2 regions of the Variovorax sp. GW821-FHT09D04 genome follow, and region 1 is predicted to be linked to the other one. Evidence: predicted binding sites of a transcription regulator. Region 1 holds the regulator's gene; the other holds the start of a gene.

Region 1 (5,228 bases):
GCGGTGAAGCGCTTGAGCAGGCTGCCGCGCCCGGCCGGGAACGGGTTGAACAGGCGCAGCTCCACGTTCGGCGTGGCGGCCAGGCCGAGCAGCAGCTCGTCTTCGCCGGACGTGTACAGGTCGTCCATCAAGAGACGCACGCGCACGCCGCGCTGGGCCGCATCGCGCAGGGTGCGCAGCAGGTAGCGACCGGTCTCGTCGTTCTCGATCTGGTAGTACTGCACGTCGAGCGTGCGCTGGGCGCGGCGCGCCAGCTGCAGCCGCGTGTCGAAGGCGAAGTCGCCGCCGGGCATCAGGCGAAAGCCGCTGAGGTCGGGGTCGGGCTGCGAGGCCAGCGCGATCTTGCCGAGCGCGGTGTCGGCCGAGACGGCGATGGCCTTGGTGGGCGGGCGCGGTGCCTCGTCGGGCAAGGTGGCACAGCCGGCGAACAGCGATGCAGCCACGAGGGCGAAGACCCAATGCCCCCAGCGCGACAGCAGGCGACGGGTCATCGTGGGCTTTCTACAGAGCCTTGCGCAGGTTGGCCGGTGCGATGCGCAAGGCTTCGCGGTACTTGGCGACGGTGCGGCGCGCGCACTCGATGCCCTGCTCTTTCAGCATCTCGGAAATCTGGCTGTCGGACAGCGGCTTCTTGATGCTCTCGGAACTCACGAACTGCTTGATCAGCGCGCGCACTGCCGTGCTCGACGCGTTGCCGCCGGTCTCGGTGCCCAGCGCCGAGCCGAAGAAGTACTTGAGCTCGACCGTGCCGAAGGGCGTTGCCATGTACTTGGCGGTGGTCACGCGCGAGATGGTCGACTCGTGCAGGCCCAGTTCGTCGGCGATCTCGCGCAGCACCAGCGGGCGCATGGCCAGCTCGCCGTGCACGAAGTAGCTCTTCTGCCGCTCGACGATGGCGTTGCTCACGCGCAGGATGGTGTCGAAGCGCTGCTGGATGTTCTTGATGAACCAGCGCGCCTCCTGCAGCCGCTGCGACAGCGCCTGGCTGCCCTCGCCCTTGTGCGACTTGAGCGCACCGGCGTAGATGTCGTGCACGCGCAGGCGCGGCATGACTTCGGGGTTGAGCATGACGCGGAACTTCACGTTCGTGCCGCGCCCGGTCTTGGTGACGATCACGTCGGGGATGACGATGTTGCGTTCGACGTCGACGAAGCGGCGCCCCGGCTTGGGTTCGAGCCGCGCAATGATCTGCAGCGCCGAGCGCACCAGCTCTTCGTTGGTGCGCGTGAGCGTGGCCAGGCGCTTGAAGTCGCGCCGCGCGAGCAGCTCCATCGGCTGCTTGCAGATCGCGATGGCGGTCTTGCGGATGAGCGCTTCGGCCTCGGTCTCGTCTTCGCTGGCGAGCGCCTTCAGCTGGATGCTCAGGCATTCGCCGAGGTCGCGCGCACCGACGCCGACCGGCTCCAGGCTCTGCAGCAGGCCCAGCGCCACCTGGAAGTGGTGCACGAGGTCGTCGAACTGGTCGTTGTCGTCGCCCGCCAGGCCCGAGGCCAGCGCGGGCAGCGAGTCTTCGAGGTAGCCGTCGTCGTTGAGCGACTCGATCAAAAAGCGCAGCGCGGCGCAGTCGTTTTCATTGAGCCGCAGGCTCAGCGCCTGGCGGTGCAGGAACGACTGCAGCGACTCCTGGCTGCGCGCGAGTTCGGTGGCGTCGGCACGCTCGTCGTCGCCCAGGTTGTTCTGGCGCGCGGGCGCGTCGCTGCCCCACTCGCTGTCGTCGGGCGCCATGTCGACGGTGCCGTCGCCTTCCCAGTCGGGCTCGCGCTCGGCGATCTCGGCGGCGGGGCCGTCGGTGTCGGGGGTCGAGGTGGTGGTGTCGCTGGAGGTGGAGGACGTGCTGGCGGCGGACGGCGTGAACTCGGCCTCACCCTCGCCCGCGTCGTCGCGCGGCACCGGCGCGTCGGCCGTGTCCAGCCCGAACTCCTCGCGCGCCGCTTCTTCCGCGGTGCGCTCGAGGAACGGGTTCTCGTCCAGCATCTGCTCCACCTCCTGGCTCAGTTCGAGCGTGGAGAGCTGGAGCAGGCGAATGGACTGCTGCAGCTGTGGCGTCAAGGCCAGATGCTGCGAGACGCGAAGGGACAGCCCTTGCTTCATGAGGAAATGGCTCCCCCCCAGGCTGCGCGCTTCGCGCTACGCCAACCCCCTACCGGGGGCGGGCCGGCCGCTTCGGGCGGCCGTGCGCGGCGGCCCCCGCGAGGAAGCTCCGCGCGGACGGCGGCCACGATGATCCTTGACCCTCGCCGCACGGTCACATCCGGAAGTGCTCGCCCAGGTACACCCTGCGTACCTCGGCGTTGTCGACGATCTCCGAGGGTGTGCCTTGTGCCAGCACGTGCCCGTCGCTGATGATGAACGCGTGATCGCAGATGCCCAGCGTCTCACGCACGTTGTGGTCGGTGATGAGCACGCCGATGCCGCGCTCTTTCAGGAAACTGATGATCCGCTGGATCTCGATCACGGCGATCGGGTCGATGCCGGCGAAGGGCTCGTCCAGCAGGATGAAGCGCGGCTGCGTGGCCAGCGCGCGCGCGATCTCGACGCGGCGGCGCTCGCCGCCCGACAGCGCGAGCGCGGGCGAATCGCGCAGGTGGTCTACGCGCAGGTCGGCCAGCAGGTCGGCCAGGCGCTCTTCGGTGTGCTGCTTGGTCAGCGGCATCATGCGGCCGTTGGCGTCGGGTTCGCGCTGCAGCTCGAGCACGGCGCGCACGTTTTCCTCGACCGTGAGCTTGCGGAAGATCGAGGCCTCCTGCGGCAGGTAGCTCAGGCCCATGCGCGCGCGGCGGTGGATGGGCATGTGGGCGATGGGCTCGCCGTCGATGGTGATCTCGCCGGCGTCGGCGCGCACCAGCCCGACGATCATGTAGAACGAGGTGGTCTTGCCCGCGCCGTTGGGGCCGAGCAGTCCGACGACCTCGCCCTTTTGCACATCGAGCGAGACGTCTTTCACGACCGTGCGGCTGCCGTAGCTCTTCTTGAGGCCGCGCGCCACGAGGCGGCTGCCCGGAATGCCGTCGGCGGCCTGGGTTCCTGCGGTTTCGATCACTTGCGCCCTTCCCCTTCGGTGCCGCCCAGCGTGGTGCTCGGGCGCAGCCCGGCGCCGGGCGCGGGGGTGGGCGCCGGAGCCGCGGGCTTCTTGCCGCCGGCCGCGGGTGCGGAGCCGGGCGCCGCCGGGGCCGGCGTGGCCTTCGGCGTGAGGATGGCCTTGACGCGACCGCCGCCGCCCGCCGAGACGCCGGCGTTCGGCGGCACGAGGGAACCGTTGACGGTGTAGGTGTCGTTGCTCTGGTCGTAGACGATCAGCGCGCCGCTGCTTTCGTCGTTGGCCGTGGCGCCGATCAGCCGGCGCATGACGGCACGGCGGATGAACTTGACGTTGTCGGCGCGGCTGTCGTACTCGATGACTTCCGACTCGCCCTCGATCCACTCGTCGCCGGCGTTGCGCTTCTGCTTGTAATAGGCCAGCTTGCCGGGCGCCGCCGTGACCACGCCGTACTGGTAGCCCTCGGCGTCCTGGCGCACGTCCAGCCGCGCGCCGCGGATGATGATCGTGCCCTTCGTGACCAGCACGTTGCCGGTGAACACGCTGGTCTGTTTCAGGTCGTCGTAGCGCATCGAGTCGGACTCGATGTTCATCGGCTTGGTGCGGTCGGCGGTTTCAGCCAGGGCGCCGGAGGCGGCTCCGGCCAGCAACAGCGCGCCGAAGGCCAGGCGGCCGAGGCGACGAAGGGTGGGGAATGTGGGGATGGAGGGCAATGTCATAAAGGCACGAAACTTGCTCTGAAACATTGTATGCGTGGGATGGCAATTGCCCACCGCCGCCAATGAAAAAGCCCGCCGAAGCGGGCCTTGCATTCGACCAAGAAAGCAGGTCGCCGGGTCGGTCAGCCCTTCTTGGCTTCGCCGATGAGGAAGGTCGCGACCTGCAGCACCTTGGACATGCTGCCGGCGGTTTCGCCGTCGACATACCAGCGGCCCGCCACGGCCAGGGCCGGCACGCCGGCGACCTTGTAGGCCTCGGTCTGCTGCGCCGCGCGGCGGGCCTTGCTGGCCACGCCGAAGGACGCAAAGGTTTCCTTGAACTTGGCGCCGTCGAGGCCGGCACGCTCGGCCCAGGCCTGGATGTTGGCATCGCCGTTCAGGTTCTGGCGCTGCGCGTGGATGGCGGCGAACACCTTCGGGTGGTATTCCTCCAGCTTGCCCATGGCTTCGAGCGTGAAGTACAGGCGCTGCTTGGCCTCGACGTCGTTGCCCACGAAGGGCACCGGGATGCGGCGGAAGGCCACTTCCTTCGGGGCTGCCTTGACCCAGGCTTCGAGCGAGGGCTCGAAGTCGTTGCAATGCGGGCAGTTGTACGAGAAGAACTCGACCACCTCAACCTTGCCGGCGGGTGCATCGACGGGCACGCGCTTGTCGAGCACGAGGAAATCGGTGCCGGCCTTGGGGGCGCGCTGGGCGTGTGCCGGAACGGCAGCCAGCGAAAGCAGCCCGATCGAAGTGGCGGCCAGCGAAAAGTCACGACGTTTCATGGAAAAGGTTCTCCTGTGGGTACCGCAGTACAGAGCCGGCGCGCCGCCGGGAGTTCCCCGTGGACGGCGCGACCGAGGCGCTGGAATTGACAAACGAGTGCGGCAGATGCCGCGCGGGCGAGAGCTTAAAGGCTGTTCAAGAAAGGCGCTGACGGGTCAGCGTTGCACGCGCACCAGCGCCGATTCGAGACCGCCGCCGTCGAGCCGTTCCTTGAGCCGGTCGGCGTCGTCCTTCTTGTTGAACGGACCCGCGCGCACGCGGTAGACCGTGCGACCGGCCTGCTCGCGCTCGGTGACCTTGGCCTCGACGCCCATGAGCGACAGCTTGGCGCGCTGCGCCTCGGCGTCGTCGGTGGTGCGGAAGGCGCCAGCCTGCACGAAGTACATGAAGGGATCGGCACCCGACGACGACGGTGCGGCGGCCGTGTGGCTCGGCGCGGCGGACGCGGTGGTCGTGCTGCCGCCTGCGCGGGCCCGGGCGAGGTCGCCCAGCGGATCGTTCGACGGCGGCAGGGCGTTGGCTTCGGCCGGCACCGGCGCGGGACGCGCCGGCTTGGGCGCCACCACCACGGGGGCCGGGGCGGTGACCGGCGCGGTGGCGACGGGCGGCGTGCCGGGGGCCACGGTGGCGGGCGCGCCGGTGATCGGGTTCACCGGGCCGGTGGCCGTGGCGGCCGGGGGCGTGGCGGCGGGCTTGGGCGCGCC
Region 2 (5,228 bases), on a different contig from region 1:
TTCCGAGAGCCAGGCCCGCTGGAAAGCCTCGGTCGCCTCGCGCAACGTGCCGCCCGCGATGGCAGGCCCCGCGTGTTCATTCGCCGGGGCCTGCACGGGCGCTGCCACGGCGCTTCCCACGACGGCGGCGCTGTCCAGCGCCAGGTGATGCGGCTCGATGGCCGTCCAGCGCGAGCCGCGCGGCTGCTCCCGGAACGCCCGCAGCGAGGCGCGGCTGATCACGTGCTCGAGCTCGCGCACATTGCCCGGCCAGCCGTGCGCCAGCATGGCGGCCTTCGACGCCGGCGAGAGCCGCAGGTTGCGCGCGCCCAGCCGGTGCTGGTTCTCCTCGAGAAAGCTGCCGGCGAGCACGAGCACGTCGCGCCCCCGTTCGCGCAGCGGCGCGACCACGAGCGGATAGACCGACAGCCGGTGGTACAGGTCGGCGCGAAAGCGCCCCTGCGCGATCGCCGCGGGCAGGTCGCGGTTGGTGGCCGCGATCACGCGCACGTCGACCTTGCGCAAGCGGTCGCTGCCGGGGCGTTGCACCTCGCCGCTTTGCAGCACGCGCAGCAGCTTGGCCTGCACGCTCAGCGGCAGTTCGCCGACCTCGTCGAGAAAGAGCGTGCCGCCATCGGCGATCTCGAACTTGCCGTCGCGGTCCTGCACGGCGCCGGTGAACGCGCCGCGCTTGTGGCCGAAGAGCTCGCTGTCGGCCAGCGACTCGGGCAGCGCCGCGCAGTTGACCTGCACCAGCGGCTGCTCGCTGCGCCGCGAGCGCGCGTGCAGGCGCTGCGCGACCAGGTCCTTGCCGACGCCGGTCTCGCCGAGCAGCAGCACCGTGAGGTCGGACACGGCGACGGTGTCGATCTCGTGGCACAGCTGCTTCATCGCCGGGCTGCTGCCCAGCAGCTCGCGCGGCGCGCCACGCCCCGCACGCAGCGCCTGGGCGACGGCCTGCTCGCGCATCGCGCGCGCCTGCATCTCGCGGATCGTGTGGGCGGCCTCGATGCCGGTTTCGACGAGCGCGATCAACGCCTCCATCTGCGCCGGGCCCACGGCGTCGAAGGCGTGCGGCTCCAGGGCGTCCAGCGTGAGCAGGCCCCAGACGGTGCCGCGCAGGCGCAGCGGCGCGCCCATGCAGTCGTGCACCGGCAGGATGCCCGGCTGGCCGGCGACGAGGCCGTCGTACGGGTCGGGCAGGTTGCTGTCGTGGGCGAAACGCAGGCCCCGTTCGCTGTCGAGCAGGCGCGCGAAGCGCGGATGGGCGGCCACGGGAAACTGGCGCCCGAGGGTTTCATCGCTCAGGCCATCGACTGCGACGGGCTTCAGCACGTCGACGTCGAGCTGCAGCAGCGCGGCGGCATCGCAGCGGACCAGTCCGCGCGCGGCGGCGAGCAGCGATCGGTAGCGGGCGGCCTCGGCTTCGGGCTCGGGCTCGGGTGGTGAGGCCTCGGTGGTCGAATCGACACGCAATGTGGTCATAAGTACAACGCTGAAGTTGTTGTGAATTTGACCACGCCCAATAAATCCCCAATGGCGTCAAGCACTTGCAGAGGCCTTCCGGCTGGCACGGATCGTGAGAAGACAAAGGCATCTCAACAGAGGAAGCGCCAGACCATGAATCCGCAAACCATCGCCATCGTCAAGTCCACCGTGCCCGCGCTCCAGGCCCACGGCGAGGCCATCACCAGCCACTTCTACAAGATCATGTTCGAGGGCCATCCGCAGGTGAAGGCCTTCTTCAACGAGGCGCACCAGGCGGCCGGCACGCAGGCGCGCGCGCTGGCGGGCGCGGTCATCGCCTATGGCGCGCACATCGACCGGCTCGAAGCGATCGCCGGCGCCCTGCCCCGCATCATCCAGAAGCACGCCGCGCTGGGCGTGCTGCCGGAGCACTACCCGATCGTCGGCCACTACCTGCTGCGCGCCGTGAAGGAGGTGCTCGGCGATGCCGCGACCGACGAGGTGATCGCCGCCTGGGGCGAGGCCTACGAATCGCTGGCGGGCCTGCTCATCGCCGCGGAAGACGCCGTCTACAGCGCCAATGCGGCGCAACCCGGCGGGTGGCGCGGCACGCGCGAATTCCGCGTGGCCCGGCGCGAAGACGAAAGCGAGGTCATCACCTCGTTCTACCTGGAGCCCGTGGACGGCGGCGCGCTGCTGGCGTTCACGCCGGGGCAGTACCTCACGCTGGTGCTGGAGATCGACGGCCAGCCGGTGCGGCGCAACTACTCGCTGTCCGACGCGCCGGGCAAGCCGTGGTACCGCATCAGCGTGAAGAAGGAAAAAGGCGGCCGCGCCTCGAACTGGCTGCACGAGTCCGCGACGATCGGCACGCGGCTGCAAGTGCAGGCGCCGTGCGGCGACTTCGTGCTGCAGCCCGCCGGCGAGCTGGCACGTCCCCTCGTGCTGGTGACGGGCGGCGTGGGCATCACGCCTGCGATGAGCATGCTCGAATCGGTGGCCCACACGGGCCGGCCGGTGCACTTCGTCCATGCGGCGCGGCACGGCGGCGCGCACGCGTTCCGCGCCCGCGTCGACGCGCTGGCGCAGCGGCATGCGAACGTGAAGCCGCTGTATGTCTACGACGCGCCGCGCGACACCGACACGCCGCACGCGACCGGCTTCGTCACCCGCGAGCTGCTGGCCGGGCTGCTGCCGGAAGACCGCGACGTCGACCTGTACTTTCTCGGACCGAAGCCCTTCATGCAGGCGGTGTATGCCAACGGGCTGGCGCTCGGCGTGCCGAAGCAGCAGCTTCGCTACGAGTTCTTCGGGCCGCTGGAAGCCCTGGAGGCCTGAACCGCAACGGCCTGCCATCACCTCGTGCTGAAACGGTCGCGGGCCGGGTGCAACCCGGCCCAGGGGGCGCCACAATGCGCGCTGACCATCCGACCCTCGCACCCAAGGAGATTCCATGAAGGCCCAGAACATCCTCCAGACCATCGGCAACACGCCGCACATCCGCATCAACCGCCTGTTCGGCCATGCGAAGCAGCAGGTCTGGATCAAGTCGGAGCGCGCCAACCCCGGCGGCTCGATCAAGGACCGCATCGCGCTGTCGATGGTGGAAGACGCCGAGAAGAGCGGCGCGCTCAAGCCCGGCGGCACCATCGTCGAGCCCACCTCGGGCAACACCGGCATCGGCCTGGCGATGGTCGCGGCCGTCAAGGGCTACAAGCTGATCCTGGTGATGCCCGACAGCATGTCGGTGGAGCGCCGCCGCCTCATGCTGGCCTACGGCGCCACCTTCGACCTCACGCCGCGCGCCAACGGCATGAAGGGCTCCATCGCCCGCGCCGAGGAAATCGTGGCCGGCACGCCCGGCGCGTGGATGCCGCAGCAGTTCAACAACCCCGCCAACGTCGACGTGCACGTGCGCACCACGGCCGAGGAGATCGCGGCCGACTTTCCCGAGGGCATCGACGTGCTCATCACCGGCGTGGGCACGGGCGGCCACATCACCGGCGTGGCGAAGGTGCTCAAGAAGAAGTGGCCCAAGCTGCAGGTGTTCGCGGTGGAGCCCGTGGCCTCGCCCGTGATCTCGGGCGGCGCGCCGGCGCCCCACCCCATCCAGGGCATCGGCGCGGGCTTCATCCCGAAGAACCTGGACACCTCGCTGCTCGACGGCGTGCTGCAGGTCGACGCCGAACCGGCGCGCGAAATGGCGCGCCGCTGCGCGGTCGAGGAAGGCATCCTGGTCGGCATCTCGTCGGGCGCGACGCTTGCGGCCATCGCGCAGAAGCTGCCCTCGCTGGCGCCCGATGCGGTGGTGCTGGGATTCAACTACGACACGGGCGAGCGCTACCTGTCGGTCGAAGGCTTCCTGCCCGCCTGATCCAGCTACAAGTTTCATAGCGCCTCGGGCGCTTAAAATCGTCGGTCTGCTTGATAACCACAAGCCCCACGACATGCTGCGAATCTCCGAACTCAAACTCCCGCTCGACCACGCGCCTGACGCGCTGGCCACCCTGATCGCCCGAACGCTCGACGTTCCACCTGAAGCGATCGCCTCCCACACCGTCTACAAGCGCAGCTTCGACGCCCGCAAGGTCGACCTGCTCACGGTCTACATCTGCGACGTGCAGCTGGCCGACGCCGCGCTCGAAGCCGCGCTGCTGGCCAAGCACGCCAGCCACCCGCACATCCAGCCCGCACCGGACATGCGCTACACGCCCCCGGGCCAGGCGCCCGCGGACGCCACGCGCCCCGTGGTGATCGGCTTCGGCCCCTGCGGCATCTTCGCGGCGCTGATGCTCGCGAAGATGGGCTTCAGGCCCATCGTGCTCGAACGCGGCAAGACCGTGCGCCAGCGCACCCGCGACACCTGGGGCCTGTGGCGCAAGAGCGTGCTCAACCCCGAGTCGAACGTGCAGTTCGGCGAAGGCGGCGCCGGCACCTTCTCGGACGGCAAGCTCTACAGCCAGATCAAGGACCCGCGCTTCCTCGGCCGCAAGGTGATGGAAGAGTTCGTGAAGGCCGGCGCGCCGCCCGAAATCTTGTACGTCGCGCATCCGCACATCGGCACCTTCAAGCTGGTGAAGGTGGTGGAGAACATCCGTGAGCAGATCGTCGCGCTCGGCGGCGAGATCCGCTTCGAGCAGCGCGTGACCGACGTGCACATCGAAGACGGCCACCTGCGCGGCCTGACGGTGCTCGACCAGACGACGGGCCAGAGCAGCGAACTGCGCGCCGACCACGTCGTGATGGCGCTGGGCCACAGCTCGCGCGACACCTTCGAGATGCTGCACGCGCGCGGCGTGCACATCGAGGCCAAGCCCTTCTCCATCGGCTTTCGCGTCGAGCACCCGCAGGGCCTCATCGACCGCGCCCGCTGGGGCCGCCACGCGGGCCATCCGCTGCTGGGCGCGGCCGACTACAAGCTGGTGCACCACGCCAGCAACGGCCGCTCGGTCTACAGCTTCTGCATGTGCCCCGGCGGCACCGTGGTCGCGGCCACCAGCGAGCCGGGCCGCGTGGTCACCAACGGCATGAGCCAGTACTCGCGCAACGAACGCAACGCCAACGCGGGCATCGTGGTGGGCATCGACCCGCGCGACTTCCCGGGCGATGCGCTCGCGGGCATCGCGCTGCAGCGCCAGCTCGAAAGCAACGCCTACGTGCTCGGCGGCAGCAACTACCACGCGCCCGGCCAGCTGGTGGGCGACTTCATCGCCGGCAAGCCGTCGACCGCGCTCGGAAGCATCATCCCGTCGTACAAGCCCGGCGTAACACCGACCGACCTG

Evidence for each region. Region 1 encodes sigma-54, which starts transcription at its own class of promoters, with help from an activator protein. Its sites were predicted from a motif close to TGGCANGNAANCTGCTTT; they were not measured.
Region 2: hmpA (NO-inducible flavohemoprotein) is a predicted target of sigma-54. The motif match lies at 1,548-1,565, and genes of this name have one in related genera.

What each region holds. Positions count from the first base shown of each region.
Region 1 is NZ_JBWKPA010000014.1:68,236-73,463, forward strand. Features, by position in the region: gene AC07O4_RS29040 (phospholipase D family protein) at 1-491, opposite strand, end outside; gene rpoN (RNA polymerase factor sigma-54) at 502-2,091, opposite strand; gene lptB (LPS export ABC transporter ATP-binding protein) at 2,246-3,040, opposite strand; gene lptA (lipopolysaccharide transport periplasmic protein LptA) at 3,037-3,756, opposite strand; gene AC07O4_RS29060 (thiol:disulfide interchange protein DsbA/DsbL) at 3,879-4,523, opposite strand; gene AC07O4_RS29065 (SPOR domain-containing protein) at 4,680-5,228, opposite strand, start outside.
Region 2 is NZ_JBWKPA010000008.1:276,803-282,030, forward strand. Features, by position in the region: gene norR (nitric oxide reductase transcriptional regulator NorR) at 1-1,464, opposite strand, end outside; gene hmpA (NO-inducible flavohemoprotein) at 1,600-2,784, shown strand; gene cysK (cysteine synthase A) at 2,900-3,820, shown strand; gene AC07O4_RS23865 (NAD(P)/FAD-dependent oxidoreductase) at 3,894-5,228, shown strand, end outside.